3 regions of the Arthrobacter sp. ISL-69 genome follow, and region 3 is predicted to be linked to each of the others. Evidence: riboswitches for the same ligand, from Rfam matches in the RefSeq annotation. Region 3 holds a riboswitch; each other region holds the start of a gene.
The links. A riboswitch is a leader RNA that binds a small molecule or an ion and turns the genes downstream of it on or off. The one in region 3 is predicted to bind S-adenosylmethionine.

Region 1 (6,516 bases), on a different contig from region 3:
GGCCACCACGGCATAGTCCGCAAAGGCTGACACCCCGAGGTGGTGGTTGATCCGCTCCCCCGCCGGTGTCCGCAGCAGTGCCTCACCGTGCAGGAGGTCACCTGAGCCGTTGACCTCCGCGGCGCGGTGGCACAGGGCCGGGCGGCCCGCACGGCACGCCCGGCAGTTTCCGCAGCTGGGGACGAAGACCAGCACCACGTGGTCGCCTTCGGAGACGTCGTCGACGCCCTCGCCGACGGCCACCACCCGTCCCACGGCCTCATGGCCGAGCGCCATCGGCAGTGGCCGGACGCGGGAGCCGTCCACCACCGAAAGGTCCGAGTGACACAGGCTGGAGTAGGTGATGGCAACGCCGAGCTCGCCCGGCCGCGGTTCGGGCTGGTCCAGTTCCTGGATCAGCAGCGGACGGGCTGCGGTGTAGCCGGTTCCGGCGGGAACCGTGGCGTAGAGGACTGCCGCTCGCATGGAGGCTGTTTCCTTGCTCTTACTTCTTGCCGGAGGCAAGAAGGTCCGCCGTGCCCTGGGCGTCCGCGGCATCGACGTCGTGCAGGGAAATGCCGCGCGTCTCCTTGAGGAAGTACACGGAAACCGCCGTCACGATGCAGGCGCCCAGCAGGTACAGCGCCACCGGGGTGGAGGACTTGAAGCTGCTCAGCAGGGCGGTGGCGATGATCGGAGCCAGCGAACCGGCCACGATCGAGGTGACCTGGTAGCCCAGCGATACGCCCGAATACCGCATCCGGGTGGGGAACATCTCGGCCATGATGGACGGCTGGCCGGCGTACATCAGCGCGTGGAAGAGCAGACCGATGGTGATGGCGGCAAGGATGATGAGGTCGTTCCCGGTGTCCATCATGGGGAAGGCGAAGAAGCCCCAGGTGCCGCCGAGGATCGCACCCGCCATGTACACCGGGCGGCGTCCGAATGCGTCCGACATCTTGCCCACCATGGGCACTGCACAGAAGTGGATGAAGTGTGCCACGAGCAACAGGAGGAGGATCCTGGACGTGTCAGTCTGGACCACGACCTTCAGGTAGGTGATGGAGAACGTGACAACAAGGTAGTAGAGAATGTTTTCCGCGAACCGCAGGCCCATGGCGGTGAAGACACCGCGCGGGTAGCGGCGGAAGACTTCGGCAACGCCGTAACCCTTCTTTTCCACGGTGACTTCCTTGCGGGCCTCGAGGAAGATGGGGGCGTCCTGGACCTTGGTGCGGATGTAGTAGCCGACGATCACGATCACCGCGGACAGCCAGAAGGCCACGCGCCAGCCCCAGCCGAGGAAGTCGGCGGAGGACAACGTGGAGGAAAGCGTGAACAGCACGCCGGTGGCCAGGAGGTTGCCCATGGGAACGGCGGACTGCGGCCAGCTGGACCAGAATCCGCGCGACTTGCTGGGGCTGTGTTCGGCTACGAGCAGGACGGCGCCGCCCCATTCACCGCCGACGGCGAAGCCCTGCGCGAAGCGCAGGAACACCAGCAGGGCCGGAGCCCAGTAGCCGATCTGCGCGAAGGTGGGCAGGCAGCCCATGGCGAAGGTGGAGACGCCCACCAGGATGATGCTCAGCTGGAGCAGCTGCTTGCGGCCGAACTTGTCGCCGAAGTGGCCGAAGACGATGCCGCCGATGGGGCGGGCCACGAAGCCCACCGCGTACGTGACGAAGGCGGCAATGATCCCGTCCAGTTCCGTGCCGGAATTGGGGAAGAACATCTTGCCGAAGACCAGGGTGGCCGCGGACGCGTAGAGGAAGAACTCATACCATTCGACAACGGTGCCGGCCATCGAGGCCGTTACCACCTTCTTCAGCCCGGAGGCCTTGACGTCAGTCTCATCCGTGCGCCTTGCGGCAGAGTTTTGTGTGCTCATTGTGAACTCCTTCGGCGTCTCCGTCGACACCATGTGGACCATTCCGTAGGGACGCGTGTGATGTGCACCACCAACGCGTCGGTCCCCTAGAGTATGGGCTCACATTGCCGCAGGCTCAACGCCCTTTTCTGCAGGACAGCTCTGCATAAATGCACATTGAGCCGGCGGGCTACGCGAAGAAGTTCTGCCGAAGCTGGGTGTTGAGCTGGCCGATCTCGGTCAGGAATCCGTCGTGGCCGATGGGCGCCTCGATCACGTGCACCGGCACTTCACCCGGGAGCGCAGCTGCCAGTTCGTGGGACTGCGCGGGGAAATACAGCCGGTCAGTGTCCACGGCTGCAATGAAGAACTCCGCCGTGGACTGTGCCAGCGCCTCCGTCAGCGAGCCGCGGCCCCGGACCACGTCGTGGCTCATGAGCGCTTCCGTGATGGCGATGTAGCTGTTGGCATCGAACCGCCGGACCAGCTTGGTGCCCTGGTGGTCCAGGTAGCTCTCCACCTGGTAGCGGCCGCGATCCCCCAGCGAGACTGCCTGGAGCGGCGCTTCGCCGCCCTGGGCACTGCGGCCGAAGCGGGTCTCGAACTCGTTCGCGGAGCGGTACGTGATATGCGCAATCCTGCGGGCAAGGGCCAGGCCGGCTTCCGGCTCGGCGCCGCCGTAGTAGTCGCCGCCGTTGAAGTTGACGTCCTGGCGGATGGCGAGGGTCTGTGCCTGGGCAAAGGCGATCTGCTCGGCGGTGCTGCTGGCGCCAATGGAAATCACGCCGCAGCGCCGGACCCGGTCCGGGTAACTGACGGCCCATTCCAGGGCGCGGGCTCCGCCCATCGATCCGCCCAGTACCGCGTACCAGCTCCCGATGCCCAGGGCGTCTGCCAGCCGCGCCTCGGCCGCCGTCGTGTCCCGCAGGGTGACCAAGGGAAAGCGTGAGCCCCACGGCTTCCCGTCCGGAGCAGGAGTGGAGGGGCCGGTGGAGCCGTAGCAGCCGCCCACGATGTTGATGGAGATCACGAAGTACTTGTCGGTATCAACCGGCGCGCCCGGACCGGCAAGCTGCTCCCACCAGCCTTCCTCGTCACTGGCTCCCCTCGTCACGTGGGTGCTGCCGGTCAGCGCGTGCTGCACCAGCACGGCGTTGGAGCGGTCCGGGTTCAGCGTGCCCCACGTTTCGTAGGCGAGGGTAACGTCGGGCAGGTGCCCTCCCGCTTCGAGGTCAAGGCCGCCGATGCTCAGGAACTTGACGGTGCCATCAGGAACTGTGTTGGTTTTCACTTCGTGAACGTTTGTTTCGGGTACACCGCTGCGGGTGACGGCAATCGTCATCTGAGGACCTCTTCTTCGCGCTTGCCCGCCGCCAACTGGCCGGCAGGCCAGGTCTTCACCCGGGGCACCCCGCCGCGGAAGGAGGGTTGCCGGCCAGCAAGCCGGGGCTGTCGCTGGCACTCATGACCTGTAGTGAGTCTACGAAATGCGTCCCGGCAATGGCGAAGATTGTGACACCAATATGACTCCCGGCGTCGAGGCGCCGGGAGTCATACGGGGTCAGCACTGCGGCGGCGGGCCCTCCCGCGCAGCCGCCGCCGTTCCCTTAGGCGCCTTTGGCGGCGCGGAAACCGGCGTCGAGGTCAGCGATGATGTCATCGATGTGTTCCAGCCCCACGGAGAGCCGGACCAGACCCGGCGTCACGCCCGCCACGGCCTGCTGTTCGGCTGTCAGTTGGCTTTTCGTGGTCGACGCCGGGTGGATGACCAGGGAGCGCACGTCACCGATGTTCGGCACATGGGAGTGAAGTTCCAAGGCGTCCACGAACCGCCTGCCTGCCTCGGCCCCGCCGGCGATGTTGAACGAGACGATGGCGCCGGTGCCCATGGGCCCGTACTTGCGGTCGCGCTCGTACCAGGGGCTGGACGGCAGCCCCGCATAGGCGACGGATTCGACGTCGGACCGGGCTTCGAGCCATTCGGCGACGCTCACTGCGTTGGCAACGTGAGTTGCCCGAGTCCACGATCACTCCGGCAATCGCACTGCCGTGGCCGCCAAGGTACTTCGTTGCCGAGTGGACCACGATGTCCGCGCCCCACTCCAGCGGCCGGATGGGGTACGGCGTGGACAGCGTGTTGTCCACGATCAGCGGCACGCCGGCTTCATGGGCGGCGGGCGAGACCCCCTCAATGTCCAGGACGTCCTGGCGGGGGTTGGACACCACCTCGGCGAAGAACAGCTTGGTGTTGGGCCGGACTGCGTCCTTCCACTGCTGCAGGTTGTCCGGATCCTCCACGAACGTCACGGAGATGCCGAACTTCTTCAGGGTGTGGGCCAGCAGGTTGTACGTGCCGCCGTAGAGGCTGGGGCTGGCCACCACGTGGTCGCCGGCTTCGGCGACGTTGAGGATGGCGAACGTTTCGGCAGCCTGACCCGAGCTGAGCAGGAGGGCTGCAGGGCCACCTTCGAGGCTGGCCACGCGCTGTTCGACGGCGTCCTGGGTGGGGTTGCCGATCCGCGTGTAGATGGGCGCAAGCTCGGCCAGCGCAAAGCGGTTGGCTGCACTTTCGGCGCTCGGAAACACCAACGACGTCGTCTGGTAGATCGGCAGCGCCCTGGCACCGGTGGCACGCTTGCCGCCCGGCGGATGCCGGAGGGCCAGGTCCTCACCCGGGGCACCCCACCGCGGAACGAGGGTTGCCGGCCAGCAAGCCGGGGCTCAATGCTGGCGCTCATGACCTGGGCCCAGTCTAGGAACGTGAATATGCGCGAACAGCTTTGTGACGAAGGACGTCAGCCGTGCGATTTCGTGCGCTTCAGGCCGGCCCGGGAGGACATCCCATCAAGGTTAGGGGAACCTTAGCTGAGAGCTCCATCACAAAGTGCCAAGATGAGGGCATGCGCATGGATCACGTCTCTTACGCCTGTGAACAGGATGGCTTGGCAGCCACCACCGAACGTATTTCGTCCGCCCTCGGCGTCGAAGCCGTAAAGGGCGGGGTGCACCCCCGTTTCGGCACCCGCAACATGATAATCCCGCTTGCCGGGCACAAATACCTGGAGGTCGTGGAGGTCCTGGACCACCCGGCATCCGACAAGGCTCCCTTCGGACAGGCTGTCCGGGCCCGCTCGGCAGCAGGCGGCGGTTGGATGGGCTGGTGCGTCGAAGTGGACGACCTGGCACCGTTCGAAGAACGCCTGGGCCGTTCAGCCGTCAACGGCAACCGCAAGTTCCCCGACGGCCGCGAACTCGTCTGGAAGCAGATCGGCATCCTGGGCCTCATTGCGGACCCGCAGGTGCCGTACATGCTCAAGTGGGAAGGTGATCCGGACCTTCACCCGTCCAACGCCTACCCAAGCAACGTCAAGATGTCCAGCCTCACCATTGCCGGCTCTGCGGAGCGGGTCACGGAGTGGCTGGGCGAACCGGTGGAAAGGCCGCTGGAGGATGTCGCAGTGAACTGGGTCGCCCCGCACGGGACGCCGGGAATCCTCTCCGTCACTTTCGAAACCGCCTCCGGGGCAGTAATCATCTGATCCTGATCCACCGTGTGGTCCGTTACGGGCCACGGGCAGCGTGCTGCCCCTGAACTTCGGCCGCTATCAGCGGGTGCCAAGGACGTCACCCACCGATAGCGGCCGAATCCTTTTAACGGACGGCTAGCCCAGCCCGATGGCCTTGCCGAAGAGGCTGAAGCCGACGAAGGCCACGATGTCCAGCAGTGCGTGGGCGATCACCAGCGGCATAACGCGGCGGGTCTTGGTGTAGATCCAGGCAAACACGACGCCCATCACGGCGTTGCCGATGAAGGGGCCGAAGCCCTGGTAGAGGTGATAGCTGCCCCGGAGCATGGAGCTGGCGAAGATGGCCAATGGCATGCTCCAGCCGAATTTGCCGAGCCGGTCCAGCAGGTACCCCACCACGATGACTTCCTCGACGATGCCGTGCCGTACGGCGGACAGGATCAGCACGGGGATGGTCCACCAGTAGGCGTCCAGTGCGCTGGGAATGATGGCGGTGGTGATGCCCAGCGCCCGGCCGGCGGCGTAGAGCCCCAGGGACGGAATGCCGATCAGCGCGGCGAGGCCCAGCCCCTGCAGCAGGTCCTTGCCGGGACGGGCGAAGTTGAAACCCAGTCTGCGGAAGGCCGAAGCACCGGACTCCCCTGCCGGCCGGTGCTCGGTGAGGAAGTAGATCACCAGCAGCACCGGCACCAGCGCGAACACAATGTCCAACAGCTGGTACGTGAGGTCGAAGTATTCGCGGGTGCTCTGCGAGCGGTTAAGGGTGGAGGTGCCCTCCGCCAGGGGTGCGCGCGTCAGCTTGTCCAGCAGTTGCACCACCGAATACACGGCGGACTGCCCCAGCGACAGACCCAGGACAATCCAGACTTCAATCCGCAGACGACGGCGGGAGGGAACCAGCATGTTCCTATCTTGCCTCCACTTTCTGGTTCTTTCCTGTCCGCGGCGTGCCGACCCTCCGCGGCCGCTCCCCTGCCGGGCCTATGCTTGGAGTTTATGAGTGCGCCCGGAAAAATCATCATGATCCGGCATGGCCAGTCCGCCGCCAATGCCGACACCTCCATTTATAACCGGGTGCCCGATTACCGGATACCGCTGACGGAGCTCGGTCTGGAACAGGCAAAGGCCGCCGGTGAGCAGGTC
Region 2 (6,516 bases), on a different contig from region 3:
CCGATTCCCTCATACTCGCTGCGAACCAGGCCCGGCAGGACCGGGGGGAGGTCATCGAGGGCGTGATGGACGCAGCACACGTACGTGAACGGCGGCCACCATTTCTTGGGCCGGGCGGCTTCCGAGAAGCCGCAGACAGCACAGGTCAGCTGGACCCAGACAGGGCGCTTGCCGGTCCGGTTGGCCTTGGACTGGACCAGCCAAGCGGGGGGATTGTCCAGTAGTTCGGACAGCTCGGCATCCGATAGCCTGGCAGGGATACCGTGACGGTGTGCCATTTCCAATGGAATATCAAGGATCTGAGCTGCTTCACGTCGCGTAACCATCGTTTAACGATACGGGATGCAGGACCCCTCGAGATTCACATATTCAGACGGCGGAACGCTTGCTTGCGTACGTCGGTTGGGAGGACCGTGCCTGTCAGCCCGCGAGGGCTATGCCTGCCGCCGCCGCGGAGAGCCCTGCGACGAGATTGACAGCCACGTTCAGCGCCGCCGCCGGGTACCGCCCTTCACTGACAAGCCGGATGGTTGCAGTGGTCCAGGAACTGAACGTCGTCAGGCCGCCCGCGAGACCCGTGGCGACCGCGGCATGCCATTCCTCGCCGAGCCCCAGCCGTCCGCTGACGCCCACGGAAAGGCCGATGATGAGTGACCCGGTGACATTGACCAGCAGTGTTGCCCAGGGCCAGTGCCGGCGCGTGCCGGTGCGGTGCGCGAACCAGGTGTCGATGGAAAACCTGAGCAAGCCCCCGGCAACGCCAAAAATACCCACCAGCACAGCTGTCATGAGGCTCCTCCGGTCCAGTCGCTTAAGGCCTTGCCGGCCTTCCAGCCCGCGGCGGCAGCGCCGAGCCCCAGGATCAGCGAGAGTCCGAGATAGATCAGCCACGTCACGTGCTGGCCGGAACGTGCCTGCTGGTCAACGGAGAAGACCACCGCCGAGAAGGTGGTGAAGGACCCCAGCAGTCCCGGTCCGATCCCGGCCCTCAGCCAGAAGGCCGTCGTCGGCCGTGCCATCCAGAGCGTGGTGAGGGCCGCGAGGACGAAGCTGCCGCTGACGTTGATGGCCAGGGTGGTCCAGGGGAGCGTTCCGGCGGCTTCAGGGAAGACCGCGCCCAGGCCGTAGCGGAGCTCCGTCCCAACGAGCGCCCCGACGGCTACCGCCGCCCAGGCGCGCCAACCCGGACCCGCGACACCCTTCATTCAGGCAGCACCATTACAGGCAGTACCGATACAGGTGGCATCCATTCGGGCGGCACGCGTTCAGGCGTCCGCAAGCCGGCATCCGGCATGGCCCGTGTCGCTGTGTACCCACAGCGCTGACGAAACCTCATCGGCGAGGTCGAATTCGCGGTCGGCGCCCGCCGGGCCGATCCGGACCACGAGGGCGCCGCCGAAGGGCTTCCGGCCGAGTACTTCGATGTCTGCATCGAGGTTGATCTTCTCTGCGGACAGGTAGCGCAGGAGATCGGGGTTTTCGTCGCTGATCCTGGTGATCCGGCCCGTGTGGCCCTCGTCGAGCTCGCTCATACGGTGGGCGCGGGGCATGCGGACGGTGCCGTCTGCTGCGGGGATGGGATCACCGTGCGGGTCGCGGAGCGGATTGCCGAGCTTGCCGGCCATCCGCTCTATGAAGGTGTCTGAGACGGCGTGTTCCAGGAGCTCGGCTTCGTCGTGGACCTCGTCCCAGCTGTAGCCGAGTTCCTGGACGAGATAGGTCTCAATGAGCCTGTGACGCCGAACCATGGACAGCGCCAGCCGGATGCCGTCGGCTGTGAGCGTGATGGCGCTGTAGGGCTTGTGGTCAACCAGGCCCTGGTCCTTGAGCTTGCGGACCATTTCCGAGACCGAGGAGTTCGCGACCCCGAGCCGTTGTGCCAGCTGCGAGGAGGTGATGGGTTTGTCCTGCCACTCCGTGAAGGAGTAGATGACCTTGACGTAGTCCTCGATGGAGGAGGAGGGCGCGCTGGTCTTCACGGGTCCTAGCCTACCGCTTTGTCTGCAGGACTCATGCTTTGAACGCCCGCCAGGTCTGGGTCAGGTAGGGGAGCCCGACGACGTCCCCGCGCGAGTGGGCCAGATGCTCGTGGAGGTACCAGTCCAGGTTGTCCCGGACTTTGGCCCTGGTGCCCTCACCGGCGGCAAGGTAATAGCTGCGGGACTTCGCCAATTCCACGATGTCCTCGGTGGTCACCGGATCTTTCCAGCGTGTCAGGTGGCTCTCAAGCCCGGTGAACTCCGGCCCGATCGCGGGACGGAAGTCCGGTTTGTGCACATCGCCGGCATGCATGATCCGGGAGAGCCGGTGAACCCACGGGACCGACGTATCCAACTGGTTCCAGACCAGCCCCAGCACGCCGCCGGGGCGGAGGATGCGGGAAAGTTCCGTGCTCGCAAGGAGGGGGTCGCACCAGTGCCACGCCTGGGCAACGCTTACGACGTCGAACGCACTGTCAGCGAGTCCGGTCGCCTCTGCGGTGCCCTCCGCCGCGGGAACACCCGGCAGGGCGAGCCGCAGCTGGCCGAGCATGTCCGGTGAGGGGTCCACTGCGGAGACCGCGAGACCACGCTGCACCAGCAGGGCGGTGAATTTGCCCGTCCCGGCTCCGATGTCGGCGGCCTTGGCGGCCCCGCCTGTCCCGTTGACGCTTCGGATCAGCCAGTCCGCGGAATCGGCAGGATAGCCCGGACGGACACGGTCATAGCGCTCACCACCGTCCTGGAAGCTCTGTCCGAGTTCATACCGGCGCTGGTGGTGCAGTTTGGGGCCTCCCCGTGCCACGTGCAGTCTCCTTCGGGCAGGCTGGATTACTTACCCCTCGAATTTACCGCAAACGCCGGGCCCTTAGTCTTCGGTGCAGGGTGCTGCTCCCGCGGTGCCGGGGGTGTTGGGTGCCCAGTCCGGGTAGCTGCGGGTGTCGTTGGCCGGCACCCAGCGGCCGGAGTCCACCACGTAGTCCCAGCCGAGACCGGTCCGGCGGAGTTCCTCGATGCCGGCCAGCAGGCGCTGGGCGTCCTCCAGCCTGGACCCGACGCCGAAGCTTGCACGCAGCGAACCGGACGGAAGGCCCAAGCGCTTGAGCAGCGGGTGGGCGCAGAAGCGGCCGTCGCGGAGGCCAACACCGTGTTCCGCGGAAAGGTAGGCGGCCACGAGGCCAGCGTCGTAGCCCTCGACCGAGAAGTTGACCACGCCGATGGTGTCCGTTGCCTGGTCGGTGTCGCTGAAGATCTGGTGGACCGTAACGCCGTCGATCTTCCGCAGGCCTTCAACGAGGAAGGACCTGATGGCGGTCTCGTGGGCGTGCCACAGCTCCTGGTCCAGCGCACCGATGACCTGCGTGGCGCGGGCCAGCGTGGCTGCACCAAGGACGTTGGGCGACCCGCCCTCATGCCGCGCCGGTCCGGTAGCCCAGCTGACGGAGTCCAGCCGGGCCTCACGGACGGCTCCGCCGCCTGCAAGGTGGGGTGTGCCGGCGTCGAGCCAGTCCGGCCGGCCCACGAGGACACCCGAGCCGAACGGCGCGTACAGCTTGTGGCCCGAGAAGGCGAGGTAGTCGACGTCGTCCGCCGCGATGTCGATGCGGCGGTGCGGGGCCAGCTGTGCCGCGTCCACAACGATCCTTGCGCCGTGTTCGTGGGCCAGCGCGGCCAGCTCGCGGATAGGGAGGATTTCACCGGTGACGTTGGAGGCGCCCGTTACGGCCAGCAGGCTGATGTCGCCCTGGCTGAGCTCGGAGCGCAGGTTCTCGAGCGTGGCGCTCAGCGTGGGAGCGGCAACAACGCTGCGGTGCGGCACACCCTGCCAGGGGAGCAGGTTGGCGTGGTGTTCGATGTCGAGATACAGCACCTCACCGGTGTGGCGGCCGTCTGCCACGGGCAGGCAGCCCGCCAGCAGGTTCAGGGAGTCCGTGGTGTTCCTGGTGAAGATGACGGAATCGTCAGTCCTCCCGCCGACGAATGCGCGGACGATGTTCCGGGAGTTTTCGTACACCGAGGTGCTGATCTGCGAGGCGTAGCCGGCGCCGCGGTGAACGCTGGCGTAGTACGGCAGGATTTCGTTCAGGTAGGCCGACACGACGGACAGGGCCGGAGCGGACGCTCCATAGTCCAGGTTCGCGTAGCGGACGTGGCCACCCTGGATCAGCGGAGCCTGGATCTCGGCACCGGTGACGGCCGAGAGCGGCCGCTTGGCAATGGTGAAGCGTTCGTCGAGGAGGCCTGCGGCCGTCGCGGACGTGGTTCCGGGGTTTGCGGGGAAAGTGGCAGTAGTCATGGGGACCTCACTGTAAAGGACCCCTCACTCCGGGGATCCGCGCTTGCCGGGTCCGTTCCGGACCGGCCTGGTCGTCACCCGGGGCACCCCACCGCGAATGGAGGGTTGCCGGCCAGCAAACCGGGGTTTCGCGCTGGCACTCGTGACCTGTTTCGAGATTAGGACATTCGCGGCGCCGCGGGAAAGCCACGCCAATTATTAAGCCGTTTGTTACGCATGCCGGGAGAAGCGGGTTCCAGCCGAATAAACGACGGCGGGCACCCCTTGGGAGGGGTGCCCGCCGTCGTTTATTCTGCAGTCCGTCTAAGCGTCCGCACCGGGTTCCAGCGCGGTGCACCGGTCAGAGGAGGTCGTCGAGGTCCGGGTTCAGCCGCTTGAGGACTTCGGAGTGGAGGATCGAGTTGGTGGCCAGGGCGTTTCCGCCGAAGGGGCCGTCCACTCCCTCCAAGGACGTGAAGCGGCCGCCCGCCTCGGTGACAATCGGCACCAGCGCGGCCATGTCGTAGAGGTTCAGCTCCGGCTCGCACGCGATGTCCACGCAACCCTCGGCCACCATGCAATAGGACCAGAAGTCGCCGTAGGCGCGGGTCCGCCAGACCTCCTCGGTGAGGCCGAGGAACTCGTCCAGGTTGCCGCGTTCCTTCCAGCCGCCCAAGCTCGAGTAGGAGAGTGAAGCGTCCGAAAGCTCGGACACGTTCGAGACCTTCAGTCGCGTGGCCGCAGCAAGCGACCGCCCCATGTAGGCGCCGGCGCCCTTCGCGGCCCACCAGCGCTTGCCCAGTGCCGGCGCGCTGACCAGGCCAACCACGGGTTCGCCCTCATCCACGAGGGCAATCAGGGTGGCCCAAACAGGCACGCCACGGACGAAGTTCTTGGTGCCGTCGATCGGATCGATGATCCAGCGGCGGGAACCATGCCCGGAACTGCCGAACTCTTCGCCGAGGACGGCGTCGCGCGGACGGGAGCGCGAGAGCTGTCCGCGGATGGATTCTTCAGCTGCCTTGTCAGCATCCGTGACCGGGGTAAGGTCCGGTTTGGTTTCAATCTGAAGGTCCAGCGCCTTGAAACGGCTCATGGTCTGGGAGTCAACAGAGTCGGCCAGGACATGGGCGAGGCGCAGGTCATCGTTGTAGCTCGAAGCGGGTTGGGTCATGCTTCCAAACTACCGTCTCTGCGGCCGGCCGGCTGGGAGGCCACGTCCTGCACCGTGCTGCCCGTGAACCCGCACCGTGGCGTGGCCGCGGGCACAGGCGGCGAAACGGCGCTACGAAACAATGCCGAGCTCCTTGGCTTCCTGAGCGTCCATCCGGGGATCGGTGCCGAGCAGGCGGCGCAGTGACGCCAGCCGCGCTGCGCCGGACGGCCCTGCGTGCCCTTCGGACACCCAGGCGTCCACTCCGCAGTTGACGGCGGAGGAGTCATGCTTGCAGCCGCGTTCGCAGGCATCCGTTCCGGGTTCGAGATCGGGAAAGGACCGGAGGATCCGGTCCGGGTCCACGTGCGCGAGGCCGAATGACCGGATGCCCGGTGTGTCGATAATCCAGCTCCCGGCGGGCGCGTCACTGATCCGCAGGGCCAGTGCCGACGACGACGTGTGCCGTCCCCGCCCGGTGACGGCGTTGACGCCTCCGGTAGCGCGCTCTGCGCCGGTCAGGGCGTTGACCATGGTGGACTTGCCCACCCCGGAATGGCCAAGCATGACCGTCACCTTGCCGTCGAGGTGGGCACGCAGCTGCGACACGGCGTCGCCGTCGAGCCGGGCGGACAGCCCGTCATCGGAGCGCGCATCGATTCCCGAGGCGGCCGCATCGGCGGTCCTGCTGATGATCACGGGGAAGTCCAGGTGCCTGTAGTTGGACAGGAGTTCGGTGGGGTCCTTGACGTCCGCCTTGGTGACGAGGAGCAGCGGCTCGATCCCGGCGTCGTAGGCCGCCACCAGGGCGCGGTCAATAAAACCGGTGCGCGGTTCGGGGTTGGCGGCGGCAACGACCACTACGAGCTGGTCGGCGTTCGCGACCACCGCCCGTTCGATCGGGTCGGTGTCATCGGCGCTGCGCCGCAGGAGCGTGTGGCGGTCCTGGATCTTCACGAGCCTGGCTAGGGTGTCCGACTCGCCGGAGACATCGCCGACGAGGGACACGAAGTCACCGGCCACCACCGGCGAACGGCGCAGTTCGCGCGCCCGCGCCGCGATGACAATGCGTTCGTTCCCGGTATCCTCGCCGACCACAGCCGTGTAGC
Region 3 (6,516 bases):
CTGCCAGATCTCCGGTGCCGTCCCTTCGTAGTGGGCCAGCGGGTTGGCGGAGTTGTCGAACTGCTGCGGCCGCCAGGCACCGGGAAGGTCCGCCGTGATCCGGGCCGCGACCGCCCGCGCATTCTCGGGTGACTCTGACGGTGCGGTCCAGTCTGTCACCACCACTTTCGCGCCATAGCGGTACAGCGCCGCGAGCTTTTCGGATGAGATGGTGTCCCCCGTCACGACGACGACGGGATGCCCGGTCAGCGCGCCGATCAGAGCCAGTCCTATCCCGGTGTTCCCCGACGTGCTCTCCACAATGGTTGCCCCCGGCCGGAGCTCGCCGCTGCGCTCAGCGGCGCGGACCATGCTCAGGGCCGTCCGGTCCTTGATGGAGCCGCCGGGATTGTCGGATTCGAGTTTGACGTAGACGGTGCTGCCCAGGCCCTTGCTGAGGACGTTCAGCGGCACCAGCGGCGTGTTTCCCACCTGCGCCAGGACGGCCGCGGCGTCCGCCGCAACATCAGCTTCCTGAACCGCGTGCCTGCCTGTCATTGTGCTCATGGCTACCTTTCCGCCCCGCCGTTGTGGTCACCGTTCAGGGCACGGCCCAGCACGGTTCCCACGGCGCCGTTCAGTTCGATGCGCGCCTCTTCCACCAGCGCCGCCGCCGGCAGGTGCCGGGCCAGCAGGCCCGAAAGGCGCTCGACGACGGCGCCCGTCCCCTTCCCCAGCGGCCGCACCGCCCGCGCTTCGGCCCCGCCCAGCAGGTACGCGGCCGTGAGTGCCTCGATGGCGAGTAGCTTTTCAGCCGCGTCCACGGAGCGCTCCAGGAGTTGGAGTGCCAGCGGAGCCAGCGTTGAGTGGTCTTCGATATCCGCGGACAACGTGGGCGCCCCGAGGGTCGCCGGCGCAGCGAGGACCTTGAGCTCGGACAGCAGGCCGGCTGCCGAGTACCAGAGCAGACCTGGCAGCTCTTCCGGTTCCAGCGCGGCACCGTTCCTGGCGGCCTCGAGGTGACGCTGGCGGATGCGCCGCTGCGGCGGGTAGAGCTTGGCGATCCGCCGTTCGCTGCTGATTCCCAGATGGGCCAGCCCAAGGCGCAGGCCTTCGAACGCCAGCGCAAGCTGCATGGGCTGGAAATTCCCGCCGGACACCATCCGCCCCGAGCCGAGATCGGTGAGGGGGTTGTCGCCGCGGCCGTTGAGCTCCACCTCCAGGGCGTCTTCCAAGGCGGTAGCCTGCCACCGGAAAGCTCCGTGGGTCTGGGGTGCGGCCCGGAAGGAGAGCGCGTCCTGCACTGACGCCTCCCGCGTCGGGTCCTCCAGCCATCCGCCCTCGAGCAGCCGCCGGACATTGCCTGCCGTGACCGCCTGGCCGTCTACCGCCTTGGCCGCCTGCACCGCCGGCGAAAACGGGCTGAGGTTGCCGCCGCCGTCGTGCCTTGCCGTTGCCTCAAGCGACAGCGCAAGCGCGATGTCCGCGAGATCGGCGAGCCGCAGGATCCGGTGCAGCACCAGCGCGCCCACCCCGATCGAATAGGAGTTGGAGCTGACCAGGGCCAGGGCCTCGCCGGGTGCCAGTTCCAGCGGCGCCAGCCCGGCGTCCGCAAGGGCCTGCCCGCCGGGCACCAGCTTCCCGTCCGGCGCCACCGTCTGGCCTTCCCCGATGGCGACGGCGGCCACGGCGGCGAGGTGGGTCAGGTCGGCCGAACCCACGGACCCGTCGCGCGGGATGGCGGGGACCACTCCCCTGTTCAGCATTTCGGCATAGAAGCGGGCAGTTTCGGGCCGGACGCCGGAGCCGCCGCGGCTGAAGCCCACGAGCCGTGCCAGCATAACGGCCCGGACCTCGTCCCGGTCCAGGGGGTCGCCCACACCGCTGTTGTGGTACCGCACCACCTGCACCTGGTAGGCAAGGATCGATGTGTCCTCTACAGCGGTGTCACGCCCGGAACCCAGCAAGGTGTTGAGGCCGTAGACGCGGTGGCCGGACTCGATGGCCTGCTGCACCACCTCACGCGAGAGCCCGATCAGCCCCAGGGCGTCAGTACTCAGGACGAATTTCACCGCCGGATCGGCCGCTGCCTCCGCGACGTCCCTGGCGCGCAGGTGGGCCGTGCCGATCAGGAAGTTGCCGCTGCCGTTGCCCATGGGCCTAGAAGTCGCGCAGGTTCCGGCGGAAGCCGCCGTCACCATAGCTTGTTCGGAGCAGCCCCCGGCGCCGCAGCACCGGCGCCAGGCGGTCCAGCACCCCGTGAACCGTGGCCGGGTCCACGAAGCCGGAGAACAGGAAACCGTCCCCGCCCACCTGCGCCCCAGTCTCCTCGAGGTAGTCCGCAATCTCTTCGGCGGTGCCGATGATGCTGTCCCCGGCGCCGCCGCTGCGGGCCTGCAGGAGTTGGCGCAGCGTGGACCCGGGCGGACCGGCCTTGGCGAAATGGTCCAGGGTGCCCTGGTTGCTGTTCGTGGTGAGTTCGGGGAGCGGGGCGTCGAGGTCGAACTGCTTGAAGTCGATCACGGAGAGGTAGGAGATGGAATTCAGCTGGCTGTCGATGTCGCGCTGCGTGAGCTGCCGGCGCTGCTCCCGGAGCTCCTCAGCTTCGGCGCGGGAACCCACCACGGTGGGTTTGAGGACGTACAGCACCTTGACATCGTCGGCGTTCCGCCCGGCCGCGGCTGCCTCGGCGCGGATCGAATCGCGGTACGCCTTCATGCCGTCCACACCCCTCGCCAGGGCAATGGCGACGTCGGCGTTGCCGCCCGCGAACGCCTTGCCCCGCGGGGACGCGCCGGCCTGGACCAGCACCGGTTCCTCGGGCAGCGGCGCGGTGTTCAGCGGCCCCCGGACCTTGAAGAACTCGCCGTCGTGGTTGATCGGGTGGACCTTCGTGTGGTCCGCGAACACGCCCGCTTCCGCGTCCTCCAGGATGGCGTCCGGCTCCCAGCTGCGCCAGAGCCTGCGCACCACGTCCACGAATTCCTCCGCCTTCTCGTAGCGGAGGTCATGCTCGATCTGCTGGTCCAGGCCGTAGTTCTGCGCGGCAAGATCGCTGCCGGAGGTCACCACGTTCCAGCCCAGCTGCCCGTTGGAGAAGTGCTGCAGCGTCGCCAGCAGCCGCGCAGCTGTGAACGGCGGGTAGAAAGACGCGCTCACCGTGGGAACAATGCCGAGGTGTTCCGTGGCGGAGAGCAGGTACGGAACCAGGGCCAGCGGATCGTGCTTGGGTGCGAAGGACGCCTGGGCCAGCGACACCTTGGCGCTCCCGCCGTAGGTGTCCGGCACGGTGAGTGAATCCTCGATGATGAACAGGTCCAGCCCGGCCCGTTCGAATTCCCGCACGGCGTGCTGGTAGAGCGCCGGCTTTTTCCAGTCGTAACCGATGCCGTAACCGGGGGCGCCCCAGCCTTGGACGCCAAATCCGTGACCCACAAACCAACCGAAGTGCAGCATGGGACTGACTGTATTCCCGTTGGATCTGTTCACGGCTGCCTGATTTCATCCGGCGTTACAGCGGTTCGTCTCCCGTCATTATCCTCCCCGCATTGGCATTTGTAACCGCAACACGGGGTCACGTACAGGCCGTTAGTCACCCCCAATTAGCTCCGACGTAATGGCGCATCGCGCGTGGTCCCGTTACGGAAGATGACGACGACGGCGGTGCGGGCCGCCGTCGTAAGTGCTACGTTTTTGGGGAGTAATGAGAACCGGTGCCAAGCCCTGACTGGCCGGTCGGCAACCCTCCCTTTCGCGGCGGGGTGCCTCAGGTGAATACTCGGCATATCGATATTCGAGCTGCAAGCGTGAGAGAAGGAGACCCGTCGTGTCTGACGCCCCCGCCCAACTGGTTCCGGCCGCCGCCCCGGCTGCCGCTGCCCAGGACCAGCCCCAGGAAAAACTGGCGTACCGGCTGATCACCGGCCCGGATGACCGCTCGTTCTGCGAGCGCATCTCCGCGGCGCTGGCCGAAGGCTACGTCCTGCACGGGAGCCCGGCTGCAACGTTCAACGGCGCCAGCGTGATCGTGGCGCAGGCCGTGATCCTGCCCGCGGCCATCGCCACTGCCGACGCAGCCGTGGCAACTGCGGTGGACGAACTGGACTTCGACGTCGAGTTCCCCGGCGACGCTTTCGAGGGGCACGCGTGAGCTACGCCGGAGACCTGAGCCCCCAGGACGCCTGGGCCAAACTGGAACAGGGCGCCGTCCTCGTGGATGTCCGCACCGAGGGTGAGTGGGCGCACATCGGCATCCCGGACACCAAGGCCACGGAAAACGATCCCCTTTTTATCCAGTGGACTTTCCCGGGCGGGATCCCCAACCCGGAATTCATCAACCAGCTGAAGCAGCAGGCCCCGGAGGACACCGGCGTCGAACTGGTGTTCCTCTGCCGTTCCGGCGCCCGGTCGGTCGCCGCAGCCATCGCCGCCACGCAGGCTGGCTTCACCGCCTACAACGTCCTTGAAGGCTTCGAAGGCGAACCGGACCGTTGGGGCGAGCGCACCGTCAACGGCTGGAAGAACCGCGGCCTGCCCACCAACCTCGGAAAGAACTAAGTGACCTTCAACCCCGATGCCGCCGGCTGGAGCCCCGACACCCAGGCTGTCCGCGGCGGCCTTGACCGCACCAATTTCCAGGAAACCACCGAGCCGATCTTCCTGAACTCCGGCTTCGTGTACGAATCCGCGGCAGCTGCCGAGCGCGCCTTCACGGGCGAGGACGAACGGTTCGTCTACTCCCGCTACGGCAACCCGTCGGTGGCCACCTTCCAGGAGCGCCTCCGGCTGCTCGAGGGCACCGAGGCGTGCTTCGCGACGGCGTCCGGCATGTCCGCCGTGTTCACGGCACTGGGCGCCTTGCTCGCCGCCGGCGACCGGGTTGTGGCTGCACGCTCGCTGTTCGGCTCGTGTTTCGTCATCCTGAACGAGATCCTGCCGCGGTGGGGCGTGGAAACGGTGTTCGTCGACGGACCGGACCTGGACCAGTGGCGCGCCGCCTTGGCAGAGCCGACGACCGCCGTGTTCTTCGAGTCGCCGTCCAACCCCATGCAGGAGATCGTGGACATCGCCGCGGTCAGCGAACTGGCGCATGCGGCAGGGGCAACGGTAGTGGTCGACAATGTCTTCGCCACTCCCCTGCTCCAGCGCTGCGGCGACCTCGGCGCCGACGTGGTGGTGTACTCCGGCACCAAGCACATTGACGGCCAGGGCCGGGTCCTGGGCGGCGCCATCCTGGGCACCAAGGAGTTCATCGACGGCCCGGTCAAGCAGCTCATGCGCCACACCGGACCGGCGCTTTCCGCGTTCAACGCCTGGGTACTGGCCAAGGGCCTGGAAACCATGGCGCTGCGCGTCAACCACTCCTCGGCCTCGGCCCTCCGCCTGGCCGAATGGCTCGAAGAGCAGCCCGCCGTCAGCTGGGTCAAGTACCCGCTGCTGAAGTCACACCCGCAGTACGAACTGGCAGCAAAGCAGATGAAAGCCGGCGGGACCGTGCTCACGCTGGAGCTGTCGCCGTCCGCGGGCCGTACGGCGAAAGAGGCCGCCTTCGCGCTGCTGGACTCGCTGCGGATCATCGACATCTCCAACAACCTCGGCGATGCGAAGTCGCTCATCACCCACCCCGCCACCACCACCCACCGTGCCATGGGTCCGGAAGGCCGTGCGGCCATCGGGCTGAGCGACGGTGTGGTCCGTCTCTCGGTAGGACTCGAGGATGTTGACGACCTGATCCGGGACCTGGAACAGGCACTGAAGCGGATCTAGCCGTGTCCTGGCGGACGCTGGCCTCGAATATTCCGCTACCGGAGCAGAACCTGCTAGGCATAGCCGCCGGCCTGCTGCTGCAGCGCGTCCTGCCCTTGCGCCTGGACGGCGGGACGAACCGCGTTGCGCCGGGCACCGGGCGGCCGGGCACGCGGCGGCCACACGCCGGCGGGCAGCGCCTCGCCGGGCAAAAGGTCATTGGCCTCGGTGCCATGGCAGCGGGGTGCTTCGTAATCGGCTGGTCTTGGGCAGCCGCCCGCGGGATGCGCCTGGCGGACCCCAGCGTGCTGGTCGCTTCAGGGCCCTATGCGCTCTGCCGCAACCCGATGTACGTCGGATGGTCCCTCCTTCACCTAGGGATGGGCCTGGTGCGGGATGACGCGTGGACTATAGCCGCCCTCCCGTATTCGGCCGCCGCGGTCCACCGGCAGGTACTCCGTGAGGAGTCGCTGCTGGCGGACAAATTCAGCGACAGGTTCGGGTGCTACGAGCGCTCCGTGCCGCGGTACATTCCTGCGTTTGTCAGCCGTGGACGAGGATGGTGTCGATCAGTTGGCCTAGCTCGGGTGCATCGGATGCGGATGCGGAGGGCGGCCGCGGCGGCGCCCTCCATTTCGGCGTCGCCTTTCCCGACGGGCGGAAGACCACGACTTCCCAGCTGCACCCGGGAATGTTTGACGGCTCAGAGACAGCGGCAGGGCCGGTCCTGATGATGGCAGGCGGCGGCTCCGAAAAGTGCAAAACTACCGGGCCGGGCAGTGACACCGGCCG

Region 1: linked by a shared signal. The riboswitch ahead of J7I79_RS12060 (O-acetylhomoserine aminocarboxypropyltransferase/cysteine synthase family protein) and the one ahead of J7I79_RS02700 (DUF1737 domain-containing protein) in region 3 are both predicted to bind S-adenosylmethionine.
Region 2: linked by a shared signal. The riboswitch ahead of J7I79_RS10850 (aminotransferase class V-fold PLP-dependent enzyme) and the one ahead of J7I79_RS02700 (DUF1737 domain-containing protein) in region 3 are both predicted to bind S-adenosylmethionine.

The regions. Positions count from the first base shown of each region.
Region 1 is NZ_JAGGPO010000017.1:188,644-195,159, forward strand. It holds gene J7I79_RS12045 (zinc-dependent alcohol dehydrogenase family protein) at 1-465, opposite strand, end outside; gene J7I79_RS12050 (MFS transporter) at 485-1,867, opposite strand; gene J7I79_RS12055 (homoserine O-acetyltransferase) at 2,037-3,188, opposite strand; SAM riboswitch class IV at 3,201-3,316, opposite strand; partial or broken gene J7I79_RS12060 (O-acetylhomoserine aminocarboxypropyltransferase/cysteine synthase family protein) at 3,454-4,432, opposite strand; SAM riboswitch class IV at 4,473-4,588, opposite strand; gene J7I79_RS12065 (VOC family protein) at 4,747-5,385, shown strand; gene J7I79_RS12070 (CPBP family intramembrane glutamic endopeptidase) at 5,509-6,276, opposite strand; gene J7I79_RS12075 (histidine phosphatase family protein) at 6,370-6,516, shown strand, end outside.
Region 2 is NZ_JAGGPO010000015.1:222,143-228,658, reverse strand. It holds gene J7I79_RS10875 (hypothetical protein) at 1-326, opposite strand, end outside; gene J7I79_RS10870 (CrcB family protein) at 421-789, opposite strand; gene J7I79_RS10865 (CrcB family protein) at 786-1,205, opposite strand; gene J7I79_RS10860 (metal-dependent transcriptional regulator) at 1,266-1,979, opposite strand; gene J7I79_RS10855 (class I SAM-dependent methyltransferase) at 2,011-2,784, opposite strand; gene J7I79_RS10850 (aminotransferase class V-fold PLP-dependent enzyme) at 2,848-4,275, opposite strand; SAM riboswitch class IV at 4,310-4,423, opposite strand; gene hisN (histidinol-phosphatase) at 4,616-5,428, opposite strand; gene J7I79_RS10840 (ribosome small subunit-dependent GTPase A) at 5,540-6,516, opposite strand, start outside.
Region 3 is NZ_JAGGPO010000005.1:357,979-364,494, forward strand. It holds gene J7I79_RS02685 (PLP-dependent cysteine synthase family protein) at 1-546, opposite strand, end outside; gene J7I79_RS02690 (aromatic amino acid ammonia-lyase) at 549-2,135, opposite strand; gene J7I79_RS02695 (NtaA/DmoA family FMN-dependent monooxygenase) at 2,140-3,435, opposite strand; SAM riboswitch class IV at 3,679-3,792, shown strand; gene J7I79_RS02700 (DUF1737 domain-containing protein) at 3,806-4,129, shown strand; gene J7I79_RS02705 (rhodanese-like domain-containing protein) at 4,126-4,536, shown strand; gene J7I79_RS02710 (O-succinylhomoserine sulfhydrylase) at 4,537-5,745, shown strand; gene J7I79_RS24875 (methyltransferase family protein) at 6,009-6,455, shown strand.